DNA from 3 places in the Rossellomorea sp. LJF3 genome. Region 2 is predicted to be linked to each of the others. Evidence: riboswitches for the same ligand, from Rfam matches in the RefSeq annotation. Region 2 holds a riboswitch; each other region holds the start of a gene.
What was found. A riboswitch is a leader RNA that binds a small molecule or an ion and turns the genes downstream of it on or off. The one in region 2 is predicted to bind lysine.

Region 1: linked by a shared signal. The riboswitch ahead of V8G47_RS08390 (aspartate kinase) and the one ahead of lysA (diaminopimelate decarboxylase) in region 2 are both predicted to bind lysine.
Region 3: linked by a shared signal. The riboswitch ahead of V8G47_RS07270 (Na+/H+ antiporter NhaC family protein) and the one ahead of lysA (diaminopimelate decarboxylase) in region 2 are both predicted to bind lysine.

Annotation. Positions count from the first base shown of each region.
Region 1 covers NZ_JBANLY010000006.1:104,475-109,965, reverse strand. Annotated here, with positions in the region: gene uvrC (excinuclease ABC subunit UvrC) at 1-939, shown strand, start outside; lysine riboswitch at 1,288-1,466, shown strand; gene V8G47_RS08390 (aspartate kinase) at 1,654-2,892, shown strand; gene V8G47_RS08385 (YslB family protein) at 2,952-3,389, opposite strand; gene V8G47_RS08380 (succinate dehydrogenase cytochrome b558 subunit) at 3,741-4,349, shown strand; gene sdhA (succinate dehydrogenase flavoprotein subunit) at 4,421-5,491, shown strand, end outside.
Region 2 covers NZ_JBANLY010000004.1:225,700-231,190, reverse strand. Annotated here, with positions in the region: gene V8G47_RS06615 (DUF1836 domain-containing protein) at 1-158, shown strand, start outside; gene V8G47_RS06610 (ABC transporter permease subunit) at 252-1,271, opposite strand; gene V8G47_RS06605 (ABC transporter permease subunit) at 1,271-2,140, opposite strand; gene lysA (diaminopimelate decarboxylase) at 2,251-3,537, opposite strand; lysine riboswitch at 3,653-3,830, opposite strand; gene V8G47_RS06595 (DMT family transporter) at 4,197-5,156, shown strand; gene V8G47_RS06590 (2OG-Fe(II) oxygenase) at 5,198-5,491, opposite strand, start outside.
Region 3 covers NZ_JBANLY010000005.1:91,053-96,543, forward strand. Annotated here, with positions in the region: gene V8G47_RS07265 (sodium-dependent transporter) at 1-528, opposite strand, end outside; gene V8G47_RS07270 (Na+/H+ antiporter NhaC family protein) at 812-2,374, opposite strand; lysine riboswitch at 2,490-2,672, opposite strand; gene yunB (sporulation protein YunB) at 2,752-3,516, opposite strand; gene V8G47_RS07280 (HD-GYP domain-containing protein) at 3,576-4,688, opposite strand; gene V8G47_RS07285 (YunC family protein) at 4,865-5,167, opposite strand; gene V8G47_RS07290 (bifunctional metallophosphatase/5'-nucleotidase) at 5,224-5,491, opposite strand, start outside.

The sequences.
Region 1 (5,491 bases), on a different contig from region 2:
CCCCTTTATAATGAACCCGAAGATGAGTTCCTGACGTTCCTGGGTCAGTTCTACTCCAAATCCAACCACTTTAAGCCGAAGGAGATCTTTTTGCCTGAAGAGATCGATATCGAACTCGCGGAAAAACTTCTCGAGGTAAAAATGACCCAGCCAAAACGGGGTAAAAAGAAAGAGCTTGTGAAGCTTGCCGAGAAAAATGCCCAGCAGGCACTTGGAGAAAAATTCGCACTGATCGAGAGAGATGAAGAGCGGACGATCAAAGCCATTGAAAGGCTTGGGGAACATATGGGGATTTATACACCTTTCCGAATCGAAGCCTTTGATAACTCCAATATCCAAGGAAGTGATCCCGTATCGGCGATGATTGTGTTCTTAGACGGGAAACCTGCCAAGAAAGAATACCGTAAATACAAGATCAAAACCGTCAAGGGCCCCGATGATTATGATTCCATGAGGGAGGTTGTCCGGAGAAGGTATACGAGAGTGCTGAAAGACGGACTTCCTTTACCGGACCTCATCATCATCGATGGGGGAAAAGGTCAGATCGAAGCGGCAAGGGACGTGATCGAGAATGAATTGGGTCTCGACATCCCGATCGGAGGCCTTGCGAAAGACGATAAGCATCAGACATCGGAACTGCTGTACGGCAATCCGCTGCAAATCGTCCCCCTTGAAAAACGCAGCCAGGAATTCTATCTCCTCCAGCGCATCCAGGATGAAGTCCACCGGTTCGCCATCACCTTCCACCGTCAGCTAAGAGGCAAAAGCGCATTCCAATCCACCCTCGACGACATCGACGGCATCGGTCCGAAAAGGAAGAAGCAGCTTCTAAAACATTTCGGATCCATGAAGAAGATGAAAGAAGCAACCGTGGAGGAGTTTATTGAAATAGGTATACCGGAAGCCGTAGCCAGGGAATTGGCAGAGAAATTGAAATAGGAACTGCTATAAATAATATTTTTCAACATCTTTATTCCTTTTATTAAAGTGTTTGGTTTATTTATTGCTTCTGCAGTACCTAATGAAAAAGCAGAGTTGATTGGAGCGCAAGGTGCTCGACTCCTGCGGGAAACGCGTGGAAGTTGAGACCCCACAGGGCTTTAGCCCGAGGAGGCTCAACCCACGCCCCGCGGAAAGCGAGCACCTGGAGCGCAAATCAACCACAGTATGCTTATTCGAAAAAGCTAACTAAAACACAATGAAATGGAATATTGACTCAATTAGCCATTGAATCAATATTTCCCCTATGCTATAATAAACAAAAATTTATAACATTATCACTTTTTAAGTGGTGATAGAGGTGCGAACTTCAAGAGTACAGGCAAAGAGGGGTATGAGCCCCGCCGACATGCCTGGAAAGGGGAGAATCGCCGAAGTGGTTATAGTCTCATACTATATCCGCTGGTCCTGCGTTTAAGAAATGCAGGATTGTCAAGATGATTCAATCTTGGAGAGCTATCTCACAATGCCGATGAACCTATTTGTATGTTCTGCTGTATGTTCATAAAGCAATGAGATATTATTCTCATTGCTTTTTTTATTATCAGCGCAGGATTTCGTGACAAAGATCCTGTCCTATGGACGTGTAGGATGATTGTGATTGTACTCTTCATCATCAAAAGGAGCGGAGACGCTCAGAAAGAGGGAGAAGTCGTGAGTATTATTGTTCAAAAATTCGGCGGGACTTCAGTAGGGTCTGTGGAAAGAATTCAAAATGTTGCGTCAAGGATCATTGAAGAAAAAGAAAGAGGGAATGATGTGGTCGTCGTCGTATCTGCCATGGGGAAAACGACGGATACACTCGTTGGTCTTGCAAGGGAAATCACGTCTCAACCGAGCAAAAGAGAAATGGATATGCTGCTCTCAACCGGGGAACAGGTGACCATTTCACTCCTGACCATGGCCCTTATCCAATCGGGGCATGATGCCATTTCATTCACTGGCTGGCAGGCCGGCATCGAAACGGAATCAGTCCATAGCAATGCAAGGATAACCAATATTCATACCGATAAAATGGCGGCTCACCTTCAGGAAGGAAGAGTGGTCATCGTAGCGGGATTCCAGGGCATGACAGAAACGGGGGAAATCACAACACTCGGACGGGGCGGGTCGGATACGACGGCCGTTGCGATCGCGGCTGCCCTGAAGGCGGAGCGCTGTGACATCTATACGGACGTAGACGGGGTATACACGACAGATCCCCGCTATATAGAAGGAGCAAGGAAGTTACCGTCGATTTCCTATGATGAAATGCTCGAACTTGCAAATCTCGGGGCCGGGGTCCTCCATCCAAGGGCGGTGGAGTTTGCCAAGAATTATCAAATCCCGTTGGAAGTCAGATCCAGCATCGAAAGAGTGGAAGGAACGTATATTGAGGAGGAAGCAAGCATGGAACAGAACTTGATTGTAAGAGGAGTAGCATTTGAGAATGAGATTACCAGGGTCACCGTTTTCGGACTGGGAAATGCATTGACAGGACTATCATCCGTGTTCACTACGTTGGCGGAAAATCATTTGAACGTAGACATCATCATCCAGACCCAGACGGATCAGAATACGACCAATCTATCTTTCTCCATCAAGGAGCACGATCTCGATGAAACCCTTGCTGTTCTTGAACGAAATAAGGAACAGTTGAATTTCACACACGTCGAGCATGAAAGTGGGCTTGCGAAAGTCTCCATTGTCGGTTCTGGAATGATTTCAAACCCGGGTGTGGCAGCGGAAATGTTTGAAGTACTGGCTCAAAACGACATCGTGGTGAAAATGGTCAGCACTTCTGAAATTAAAGTGTCCACAGTAGTGGATGGAGAGAATATGCAAAAGGCAGCAGGTGTCTTACATACGGCCTTTCATCTGGATGCCGTGAAACTGGAAGAAATCACGCTGTAAGATCAACATGTAAAAGGGTTGCCTGGAATATTCCAGGCAACCCTTTATTGGGAGTATGATTACTCGATACGGTCTTTGTCGTCCCATCTTACCATTACTTTGACCGATTGGCTCCGTTTATGTAATTCGTCAGCAGCTTCTGCCACACATTTTCTTTGAAGCTGAATCTGTTCGGCAATAAAGCCCGTTTCCAGTTTGAAGTTCACATCCGTTTTCAGTGACAGACGCCGTTCGATCACAGGTCCGTTCAATTCAAATGTCATTTCATTTCTTTTTTGTTCCAGAAGTGTAAGGGTACCCCATCCAGCTTCATCGAAAAAGGAAGATATTTCTTCCGTTGACTGAAGGGGGAATTTCCTCGAGAGCTGCTTTCCTCCCCAGTATAGGATATCGGGTGTGTGTTTTCCCAGTATGTCTGGAATCAAGATGTCGCGTAACATTTCATATCCGAAGATTGGAACGGACGGCTGATGTACTTCTTCTTTTTTCTGTTCCAAGTAAATCCCCTCTTTCTATAAAACTATTATATACATGAAAGAGGTAATTATCATCCCATACCTTGAAAAAATGACCTTGGGATATTTTGGTGCTATAATATTTATTGTTCATTTATTAGAATTTTCGAACATTTAATTGGGCAAAACCTCATGTTTTCCGTTGTTGATATATTGAAAATATTTTTGCGGTATTGTCGAATTTATGTATACGTTTTCTTGACGCTTCCACTCCTTGGGAGTAAAATGAACATGTCACATTATTGTTACAATATAAAATATGTATCGTTGTCTAATCATCAATGAAAGGCATTAGAAAACGAATTCATATTTTATCATTAAGGGGGGTAAATCATGGCTGGAAATCGAGAATTTAATTATCGCAGGCTTCATTCATTGCTAGGTGTTATTCCAGTTGGATTATTTTTAACACAACATTTAGTCGTGAACCATTTTGCCACTGGTGGGGAAGAGTCATTTAACCAGGCGGCGCATTTTATGGAAAGTCTTCCTTTCCGTTATTTCCTTGAAATCTTTATCATCTTCCTTCCATTGTATTTCCATGCAATTTACGGAATTTACATTGCATTCACTTCAAAGAATAATGCAAGCAGATTTGGTTATTTCCGTAACTGGATGTTTTTACTTCAACGTGTATCTGGAGTGATCACATTTATTTTCGTAACATGGCATATTTGGGAAACAAGGGTCGCTGCAGCGTTCGGAGCTGAAGTGAACTTTCAGATGATGGAAAACATTTTATCCAATCCGTTGATGTTAGGATTTTACGTGCTTGGTGTTCTTTCAACGATTTTCCACTTTGCAAATGGATTATGGTCATTCTGCGTTAGCTGGGGACTTACGGTTACACCTCGTTCTCAATTAATTGCTACATATGTTACGATCGGGATTTTTGTCGCGTTATCGGTTGTCGGTATGCGTGCAATCTTTGCCTTCGTATAAGCAGAAAAATATACGAGTCTGATAGATAAGCAAGTGCTCTCGAAGTATGGTAGGAAAAGGAGTGAGTCACGATGAGTAAAGGTAAAATCATCGTTGTCGGTGGCGGTTTAGCCGGCCTGATGGCCACAATTAAAGCAGCAGAAAAAGGAACGCAAGTCGATTTATTCTCACTGGTACCCGTTAAGCGTTCTCACTCTGTATGTGCACAGGGTGGAATTAACGGAGCCGTCAATACAAAGGGAGAAGGGGATTCTCCTTGGGAACATTTTGATGATACGGTTTATGGTGGGGATTTCTTAGCGAATCAACCGCCTGTTAAAGCAATGACGGAAGCAGCACCAGGGATCATTCACTTACTCGATCGTATGGGTGTTATGTTTAACCGTACACCTGAAGGATTACTGGATTTCCGTCGCTTCGGTGGGACGCAGCATCACAGAACCGCTTTCGCTGGTGCTACCACTGGTCAGCAGCTGTTATATGCTTTGGACGAGCAGGTTCGGCGTCATGAAGTGGCTGGATTAGTCAGCAAATTCGAAGGCTGGGAATTCCTTGGAGTCGTCATTGATGACGAAGGAGTCGCAAGAGGGATCGTTGCCCAGAACCTTCAAACGATGGAAATCAAATCATTTGCAGCAGATGCCGTGATCATGGCGTCAGGTGGACCGGGGATCATCTTCGGTAAGTCTACGAACTCTGTCATCAATACAGGTTCTGCCGCATCGATCGTTTATCAGCAAGGTGCGTATTATGCAAATGGTGAGTTCATCCAGATCCACCCGACAGCCATTCCTGGTGACGATAAGCTTCGTCTCATGAGTGAATCGGCACGTGGTGAAGGTGGACGTGTCTGGACATACAAAGACGGTAAGCCGTGGTACTTCCTTGAAGAGAAGTATCCTGCATACGGTAATCTTGTACCTCGTGATATCGCAACACGTGAAATCTTTGATGTGTGCGTAAACCAAAAACTTGGTATCAATGGAGAGAACATGGTTTACCTCGATCTGTCTCATAAAGATTCAAAAGAGCTTGATATCAAGCTTGGCGGAATCATAGAAATCTATGAGAAGTTCATGGGTGATGACCCGCGTAAAGTACCAATGAAAATCTTCCCTGCCGTTCACTATTCAATGGGTGGA
Region 2 (5,491 bases):
TCAAGGAAGAGTGCCGCGCTATGCTGGCAACCTTTGACGGAATTGCAGAGGAAAACCTCACCAAAGTCCTTAATGTCATGATTGTATCCGTATTGACGGTCCAGGCCGGATTTTATCAGGATGTAACGAAGAGATATGTCATGGATGCCTTATCTTAATCCAATAGGGACGGACCTTCATTTTTGCAAATGAAGGTCCGTCCCTATTGGGTTTCGCTTTAAAATCAGAGGTCCGTCCCTCTTTACTCCCTCTCACTTCGCTTCTTTCACAAGTTGGAACATTTCTTTTAGGCATGGGGTTTCAGTTTCTTCAGCCGACCCTTCTTCTATTGAGGATTCCATAAGGGTTTCCACCACTTGTGTCGCCCCGATCAGCATCAGCTTTGCCGACAGGATCGTCAAAGTAAAGAAAATGACAGGGATGAAAGAAATCCACGGATAGGTCGTCCACAGGAATTGCCACCAGCCTCCGAGAAGACCCGACCATTCATGAGAAAGGGAGGCAAGAAACTGATTGTCAAAAAGGTCTATCTCAAGTGACGATCCCCCTATATAAATGTTCAAAACCCCAAGATGCGCAATCAGCAGCATGATGATCATAAATTCCCTGATCGACACGAGAAGAATCTGCGGAAGAATAAAAGGACGAATATGATTCCTGATATAATGGCGCTTCGTTGCCCCCAGCACTTTCGCACTATCAATAAACTCGTGACTCATGATCCGGTCATATTCATTCGTAAATAGCAGGGTCAGGCTCGGAAGCGAAATCACGATAAGAATGATCAGGTAAAAAATCGTTTTATCCGTAAAATCATACGGGAAACCATCAGGATTATATAACGGACCATCAAGCAGCATCCAATTCAATAATAAAAACGATAATAAGGTCGGCGGAAAATAGTTGGCAGCATCCACCATGTGATCGATGATTCTCCTGAACGGTTTCAAATAAAAATGAAGCACCAACCCCATTAACATAGAAGGCAGTACCCTGCATAGCGTGATCAAGAGCGCTGCCCCTATTGTATATTTCGCCCCAACGATGATAAGAAGGAAGATATTCCGGTTGAAATTGTCGGTTCCAAGAGGTGGTGCCTCCACCGGTGAATAGGGAGGGCTGAGAAGGGACCCTTCATCATTTTTCAAAAGGTCAAGCTTTGGCACCTCATCCCCCCACCCCACATAGTAAACAAGACTTGCGGCAAACATACCGAACAGAAAAATAAACCCCATTATAAATGGTGGATTCTTCATCAATTTTTTCAGCATCATATCGCCACCTTCTGTCCGGTTTTCCGATCAACGATGGTTCTGATGAGGATGAGCAGGAGGAAAACAGGCAAATAGAACATAATCAGACTGAAACTGATCACATCCATTTGAGAGAATGACAGAATGAAGTGTGTGATGCCATAAATATTAAATAATTTTTCAAACACGATTAAAGAAGATAAGAGAAACAGAATGATCGATTTGGAATGATTCAATAAACTGAACGCAATATTCCGCAGGACATGGATGAAGAAAATCGAGTGCTTGGACATCCCCCTGCTTCTGATCAGATCAACATACGTCTTCCCGTATTCATCATTCACCAATAGATAGATGATCCTGAACAACATGATCGTCGGCAAGATGGACAGGGTCACAATTGGGACGAGATACACCTTTTCCTGGGAGCCGACGATCGGAAACAGCAGCACCCCCGTCTCTTTCAAGATGAAAATCACACCGTATTGAATGACGATCAAGATGAAGATATCGGGTGTGGACTCGAGCAGGTTGGTCGCCCTAAGGATGAACTTTGACCAGCTGGAAGGCAGCAAATGTGTAAGGTACGCAAGGAATATGCCCATGAGGACGGATAAAAGAAAGGCAGACAAAAAGATCGAAACAGAATAGAAATACGGCTCCCAGAAGGCCGGGAACATAGGATACGAGTTGTTCGATTCATTCGTGATGGTCATCGACTCAGAATGGACGAGGGAGGTTGAAATCTCCACAATATTGAGTATATATTGTTTCAGACTGAGATCCACGCCTTCGTTGAACAAGCCGATGAGACCTGTAAGAAGAATGATCCCGAACAGAACCAAGACAAATTTCAACACCATAGAACCGATCGAATTAAGATTCATAGATTGATCCTCCGAATTCATTGGATAAAGTTACCTTTACGTTATCATAACAACCCAGAAATTACCATAAAAAAAAGGATGGAACCCTTTGGACTCCACCCTTCTTTTCCCTATCGATCCTTCCGCACAAGATCCGCATACGTCTCCCGCTCGATCACGACCCGGGATTCCCCGTTATCCACAAACACAACTGCCGGTCTCGGTATCCGGTTATAGTTACTCGCCATTGAATACCCGTAGGCCCCCGTACTGAACACAGCCAGGATATCCCCGTAATTCGTCGGCGGCAGCATCAGGTCCCAGATGAGCATGTCGCCAGACTCGCAGCACTTCCCCGCGATGCTCACAAGCTCCGTACATTCCTCATTCGGACGGTTGGCCAGTACCGCGTGATACTTCGCCTGATACAGCGCCGGGCGTATATTATCCGTCATCCCTCCGTCAATCGCCACATAAGTGCGCACATCCGGGATGATTTTCTTTGAGCCCACTTTATACAACGTCTTACCTGCTTCCGCCACCATGCTTCGACCCGGCTCCACCCAGACTTCCGGGAGTGGGTATTCATTTTTGGCAAAATAGGTTTTCACACTATCCGTTATCCCCTTGACATAGGTCGGAATCGGCAGAGGCTGGTCTTCTTCCGTATACCGGACACCAAATCCGCCACCGATATTCAGAACCGGCATCGTGACGTCCAAATCGATCCGGATCCGCTGCATGAAATCAGACAATATCCGGATCGCCTGATCAAAGCCTTCCTGTTCAAAAATCTGAGATCCGATATGGGAATGGAGGCCGAGCAATGAGAAGTACGGCTTCCTGATCGCAAGCCCAATCGCCGTTGCCGCCTGACCGTTTGAAATGCTGAATCCGAACTTCGAATCTTCCTGGCCCGTCGTGATGTATTCATGAGTATGGGCTTCCACGCCCGGTGTGACCCTGATAAGGATCTGCACCTCCTGCTCCCGCTCTTTTGCCAGGTCATGAAGCAGTTCAAGTTCAAGGAAACTATCGACGACAAAGCAGCCGATTTCAGCTTCAAGAGCCATTCTAAGCTCCTCTTCGGATTTGTTGTTCCCGTGAAAATGGATGCGTGCTGCCGGGAAACCAGCTTCAAGTGCCGTATACAATTCCCCGCCTGAGACCACATCCAGGGAGAGGTTTTCTTGCTCCGCCAGACGCACCATTTCTTTACAAAGAAATGCCTTACTCGCATAGGCAACCTGATATTTCAGACCACTTTCATGGAATGCATCCCGGAACGATTTCGCATTCCCGCGGATCATCCCTTCATCATAAACCATCAGGGGCGTGCCGTATCTTTCGACAAGCTCTCCCGTACCGATCCCCCCGATCATTAAATCCCCTTGAACATTCACATCAACTGTACTCATTTTCCCTAACTCCTTTAGACTCTCTAAAAAAACACAAAAAAACCGTATGAAGCAGATGCTCATACGGTTTTTCATCAAAGTTTACGGAAACATGATGAAGACTATGTATTAACATCTCTTCAATAGTGCTCCACAACCTTTTGCATTGTGACAGTCCAGCATTTCTTCAATGCTGGCCCAACAAAAAATAGAATTGGCTATTTTCTGCTTCGGCGATCTGCCTTTCCCAACTTATCCCGGAATCCATTATTCTCAAAGAAGGTACTCATCATTCTCGCGCCTCTATTATCAGAGAGTGACTGTATATTTTTTATTGGCATAACTATATCATTCTCTTGAAATGGTTGTCAATTGGTTTCTGGATATAGCGTGATTTCGGAGCTCGTATTACCATTTATTTCAAAAATACGCATAAACTATGGGGAATGACGCAATTAATTTAATAACGACGCAATTACTTCCATTATGACGCAATCACCCTCGAAAACGACGCAATCAAGGACGATTTTCCCACAATGATGTGAATGTGATAGTCTGAAGCCCTTAAAAACCACCAATCAAGGATTAAAAAACTATTATTAACTTCCTTAGTGAGGATTTTTCCTCTAAAATGAATTTAAAATAAACGATAGTGTATGTATCAGAAAGGAGTGCTTCCCATCAAAGAACTGACTCTCGGTATCATTTCATCCATGTTCTTTGCCGTCACCTTCATCCTGAACCGGTCCATGGAGCTTGCCGGCGGAAGCTGGATGTGGAGTTCGTCCCTGCGTTTTTTGTTCATGCTCCCTTTCCTTTTCCTTATTGTAGGTTTACGGAAGAATATAAATCAAGTGTGGATTGAAATGAAGAAGAAGCCATACGAGTGGCTGACGTGGAGCTTTGTCGGGTTTGTCCTCTTTTATGGTCCATTGACGTATGCGGCAGCATATGGACCTGGCTGGCTTGTTGCGGGCACGTGGCAATTCACGATTGTGGCAGGGATCCTGCTCGCTCCCTTGTTTTTCACATCAGGGCCTGTAAGGCGGAGGCACGCCATTCAAAAAAGGGCTCTCGGCATTTCCTCGATCATTTTAATCGGAGTGCTGTTCATCCAACAGGAAAATGCCAGTGGGCTGTCTCTTTCAGAAATGATCGCAGGAGTCTTACCGGTGATCATCGCAGCATTCGCTTACCCCCTTGGGAACCGTAAAATGATGGAGGTATGCGGTGGGAAGCTTGATACGTTCCAACGGGTACTCGGCATGACGATCGCAAGCACCCCCTTCTGGTTGATCCTTGGAAGCTATGCATTTTTAAAAGTAGGCGTTCCCTCCACTGGTCAAGTGACACAATCCTTTATCGTGGCCGTTTGCTCAGGTGTGATTGCGACTTCCCTCTTTTTCCTTGCGACGAATATGGCAAGGCATCATCCCGGGAAGCTCGCGGCAGTGGAAGCGACCCAGTCGACCCAGATCCTGTTCGTCATCATGGGTGAAGCGGCCATCCTTTCCGTTCCCATTCCATCAGGGTTTGCTCTCCTCGGCATCCTCCTGATCATCGCCGGCATGATCATCCATACCGTCAACGTGAAAAGAATGAATGCCGGATTGGTGAAACCGGTAAAATCCGCAAGCTAAAAAGGAGGAGCACCCCACTCTTGGGCTGCTCCTCCTTTTTCTTATTTAAATACCTGCCTTCTCATCCACTGGGTCGCAGCCCATTTGTCCCCGATGACAACCGGTGCACCGCCATGGAGCGTCAAGTCATTCAACTCTTGATTATCATAGAAATATTCGAAGTAAACCGCCATTCCCTTTTGAGGGGAAACTGAGAGATTCAGCTTCGGGAAGTAGGTTTCCCCGCCTTCCTCTACGTCATTCAAATACATGACAAGGGTACTGATCCTCGGATTCTTCACAGGCCTTGCCGATGCCGAGAAGAAATCGAAATGAGCCTTGTATTCCTGTCCCGG
Region 3 (5,491 bases), on a different contig from region 2:
ATTCGCTACTTCGATTCCTTTCTTTACACCTTTGAAGAGGATGCCAAGTGTAACGGCCCATACGATCACAAGCGGGATGAATACCCCGGGAACCACACTGCCCGTCTGACCCGCGTCCACAGAAAGTTTTAAATAATCATTGAACAGGAATGTCTCTGTATCCTTCCCCCAGCCTAAATTGAAAGAAAAAACACTGTACGACATCGCCCATGCGATAATGACGGCATAATAGGTGGAGATGACGAATGCAATGATTACCTGCCACCATCCAAGCCATTCTGTTTTCTTATTAAGACGGAAATAAGATAACGGTGCTGAACCACGGTACTTATGACCAATTGTAAATTCAAGTACTAATAATGGAATACCTGCTGTTAGAAGAGCGAATAAATAAGGAATAAAGAATGCTCCCCCGCCGTTTTCATACGCTACTGCCGGAAAACGCCAAATGTTCCCTAGTCCGATTGCTGAACCGACAGCGGCCAGAATAAATCCTGCCCTTGTCCCAAACTGTGCACGTTTCTCCATGCTGTCCCCCCCTAGTTCTTTCCAACTACCCCCACGAGGTATTTGAAATTTTTATATTTTCAGATTATTTATAATCTAAAGTCAGTATAGCTAGTTCCGGGACAATTGTCAAAGCTTTATTTTAGTGATTTTATGAGAAATTCACCAAATTTCTACAGTACTATTTCACTATAAGAATTTTGTCGGATTTTGGAGAATGGGAGACGATAGGATCAGGAGGGCAGATCGGTGGGATTCCATAAAAAAACCAGAAGCCCTGATGGCTCCTGGTTTTTATTATGAATTACTCTGCAGATGCCGGCTTTGCTTTTTCACCGAATAAAAAGGCAAAGGCCAGAATCAAAATGATGACAACAGCGAGACCAAGGATGGTGCTGCCGGTGAATCCCAAAACAAGGTAACCGATGGCTGCAACGACCGCACCGAGGATCGCGTACGGAAGCTGTGTCAGCACGTGATCGATATGGTTGCTTCCCGCTCCTGTGGAAGAAAGGATCGTTGTATCGGAAATAGGTGAACAGTGGTCACCCAATACAGATCCGGCCAATACCGCTGCCATGGCAGGAAGTAAGATGCTCACGTCTGAAGCTGCAGCAATTTCACCTGCGATCGGCAGTAAAATACCAAACGATCCCCATGACGTCCCCGTTGAGAATGCCATGATGCCGGCAACCAGGAATAAGATGACAGGAAGTGCCTGCATCGGAAGATTCGATTGCTCAACAAGGCCTGCAAGATACGTACCCGTCTGCAGCTGATCGATGAGTGTCACGATCGTCCATGCAAAGATAAGGATGTAAACAGCCGGCAGCATCGACTTGATACCTTCCACTACGGCTGTCCCGATCGCACTCGCTTCAATTCCTTTCAAGCTGACTTGACGAAGGAAGAAAATCAGGGAAATAAGAAGTCCGAATAATCCACCATACAATAAGGATTTGGTTACATCCGTATTTTCAAAAATCGGCAGCAGGTCAAATGATCCCACCGCTTGATACCCAGTCCACAGCATCATGGAAACAGTCCCAATTACTAGGGCTACGATCGGCCAGACAAGATCGCCTACCGAGCCTTTTGAGCTCACTGGAAGATCATTTTTCAATTCACCGGGAATCTCTTTGCCTGGATCATAAAGATCTCCCGTTTCAAGGGCCCTTACTTCATGCTCTTTCATTTTTCCGAAGTCGAGTCCTTTATAGGCAACCATGACGACAAGCAGTACTGCCGCCCATACATAAAGGTTCATTGGAATCATTTGAATGAATGCTGAAAATGCCGTGTACTCCGTGATATTGTGTGTTGCAAGAATGGAGCCGATGATCCCGATGATGTATGCTCCCCAGCTTGAAATCGGGGAAACGACACAGATCGGAGCCGATGTTGAATCAATGATATAGGCTAATTTAGCACGTGAGACTCTGTGACGATCGGTAATGGGTCTTGAAACCTGTCCGACAGCAAGGGCATTAAAATAGTCGTCAATGAAAATGATGATACCCAGTACCGCAGCAAGAAGCTGTGCGCCCTGTCTTGTCTTCACACGTTTCATCGCCCATTCACCGAATGCGCGGCTCCCGCCGGAAATGTTCACAAATGCCGTGATGATACCAAGAATGAGTAAGAAGAAAACAATGTAGACATTCCAGGTGTTAAGTCCTCCGTCTGCGACAAAGATACCTTTAAAGGCGTCCCACATAAAGCTGAATGTTTTGGTAATTGAGAAGTCTGCCAACAAAAAGGCAGATGCGACGATCCCTACTCCCAGTGAAAGTAGAACCCGTCTCGTAAGGATAACCATAAGAATGGCTAAAAAGGGTGGTAATAATGAGTAAATCGTGTTTTCCATAGTGTCCTCCTCCTATTTGATAGGGGGGAACCATCGTAGCATGATAGAGGATAATAAAAAAAGGCAACGATAGAGAAACTATCATTACCTTTGTTAGTAACGTAAGTGCTCCATCACGATCTGTAGCTCCCCATTATAGAGATTTCCCTATAATGACAGTGTTATCCTTCTTCAAGACAACCCCAGCAAATATCCCATTGACAAGCATATTTACTTCGGCAAAGATTCCCTTTCATCTGTTTTCTCCGTTGTCATCCTCGAACAGATTACTCTTGAACCCTGCGCCTCTACCCCATCGGACTGATGATGTGGTGTGTTATAAAATTTTCTTTATTAATATAACAAACTATCATTCTTTTGACAACTTCTTTTCCTGACTAATTTGTGGGAATTTCAATGGAAGGACTCGATTCCCCTCCACCATTGTTGTAAAATTGCGGTACATCCAGATGCACGGTACCCATGGCAACCAGGATATCCTGCTTGATCGTTTCGGTTTTGGTTGCAAACGGGATGATGATCTGCACATTCACTTCAAGCTCCACAAATACCTTCACAACTGCATTATTGATCCCGAACTGCTCCACCGTCGTTTTCACATCGGAACGCACGTCACCTATGGAATGAAAGCGGATCGGGATTTTCGGCCCCAGGTTTCCGAGCAGTACGTTGTTCGTTGCCTGCCCCAATGGAACGGAATAGGTGATGCCCTTCGATGTTTTCGACTTCCCTTCATCAATTTCCACCTCAGTGAGAAACTCCAGGTTTTCTATATTCCCGGCTTCTGCTTCCTGAAGGTTCTGCTGCACAAGATTCGTAATTTCTGCCTGGACCCTGTTGATCGTCTGTGTATTATATTTAAATGAAACGATATCTCCTTCTGAATTCTTCACTTCTTCGGTTATATCCGAAATATCCAGAACATCGGCAATCTTCTTATTGATGGCTTTGTTAATCACCAGGGTACCGATCCTGCTCGTCTGTGTCTCGGCATACGCAAGGAGAGTCGGCTTCAACCCTTTGTTAATGATCCACAATCCGAATCCAGTTGAAATCATAAAGAACAGAAACGTAATGATCATGACATGACGAAAAGGCAGCGGACCTCCTCTTCGGGGTTTGTAGGTTTTGAACTTAGACACAAAAAATCCCCCCTTACAAGCTATTTGTATGCATTGTAAGAGGGGTTTAGCGCAAAAATTTATTTAATCTTAAGAGATTGCGGTTCATAATCCGGATCAAAGCCTGTGATGACCTTGTCTAATTCCTTGCTTAAATCGAGTAGATAAGGAGAGTCTGACTCCTGCCCATCTTCTTCGATGATCCGTATGACAGGACGGTCTGTGACTCCTCTATTTTGATCGGTCACAATCCCTTTCCTACCATCATTCAGTTCCACGATCATGCCATTCGGATACATCGCGACCGATGACCGGAAGGCTTCGATCACTTGTGAATCGAACAGGGATCCCGATCCTGCGTATAATACCTCTAAAGCCTGATGGGGAAGCATCGCTTTTCTGTACACCCTGTTTGACGTCATGGCGTCAAATACATCGGCCACAGCGATGATCTTTGCGAACGGATGGATATCCTCACCCCTGATCCCCCGCGGATAACCGGACCCATCGAGCCTCTCATGATGCTGATAGGCACAGTGTGCGATGATCAGGGACACTGAATGCAGCTGTCTCAAGATCTCAAAGCCATGTTCAGAGTGTTTCTTGATTTCCGAGAATTCATCTTCTGTAAGCTTCCCGGGCTTCAGCAGGATCTCTTCGGGCACAAGCATCTTACCGATATCGTGGAGGATCGCCCCAACCCCAAGCTGCTCCAGCTGCTTCTGTGAAAGCTTAAGTTCAAGACCGATGGAAAGTGTATATAACGTAACATTAAATGAGTGATGAAAAATATAGGAGTCGTATGTAAACACATCTGTCAAAATCGTCAAAAGATCATGATTCGCCTTTACTTCGGACAGGACGACATCAATCACCTGCTTCAATTGAGTGGCACTATCTTCAATCACGAGGAGGCTTGGCTTCTCGTTGGATGTGCTTAATTGATTGAAGGCCATCTCGATATTCTGGACCGCCTCTTGTCTCACTTTACTCGAAACGGTCCCCTTCACATGAATTCCACTGGAAAGAGAGTCTTCAATATAAACATACTGAATACTAAGCTCCTGCAATCTGTAAATCATGCGTTCTGTAATGGGAACATTATCATGAATCAACGCTTGACCTCTCATATTATATACCGTTGTAGCTAGAACCATGCCGGGTTTCAAAGCCCGTGTTGATATAAGCCTCATAGAATTCTCCTATGTAATTCTTTCATTTTTCGACAAAATTTCCTAGTATCTCCATTATAAAGGATAAAAATGATCTTGCAAGGTGTATTTGGTTAAATATTCATGAAAGAATATAGAGGAAATCAGGAATAAAATAAAGACCAGCCGCTCAGGAGAGCACTGGTCATTTTCAGGTTCTATATCATTTTCAACAGCGCGTCCCTTCCGGCCATTCCCGTGTGGATGCCGAGATTCGCTGCTTCATAGGTGACGGACTCCAGTGGCGCATCGAGGAGCTGATCGATGGTTTTCACACCAACCGCTCTTCCCGCGATGATCCCCCTGTCCTTTAATTTTTCATTCAGCAGCGCAACATCAAGTGCCCCACACATGATATATCCTTTTTCACTCGTCACGACGAGGAGATTGGTTTTCGGAAGTGCAACAGAAATGGCTGTAAAGGTATGTCCCCCAATGGTAATCGGAGATACATTCATCATGTTTCATCGCTCCCTTCACTCATATGTATGTCATGAGTGACGAAACGGTGAGACATTTACTGTTTCAATTTCCATTCGAGGACATCCCGTAAAAATTCCGGCATAAAGTACTTCTTCTCAAGCCTCTGAAGGTCCGGAAAGAAGTGGCCGAATGTAAACATATCCGGAAGGGCCAGCTTGTATATCTTACCGGGGTCGATCGGAGTGTTTCCGATGAAGATATCATGGTCTTTAAAGTGGATATTCGAATACACGAACCTCCCCATCACTTTCCCCCTGAAACCAAGTCCCTTCACATCAAGATGCGGCCAGTCCTCATTAAGG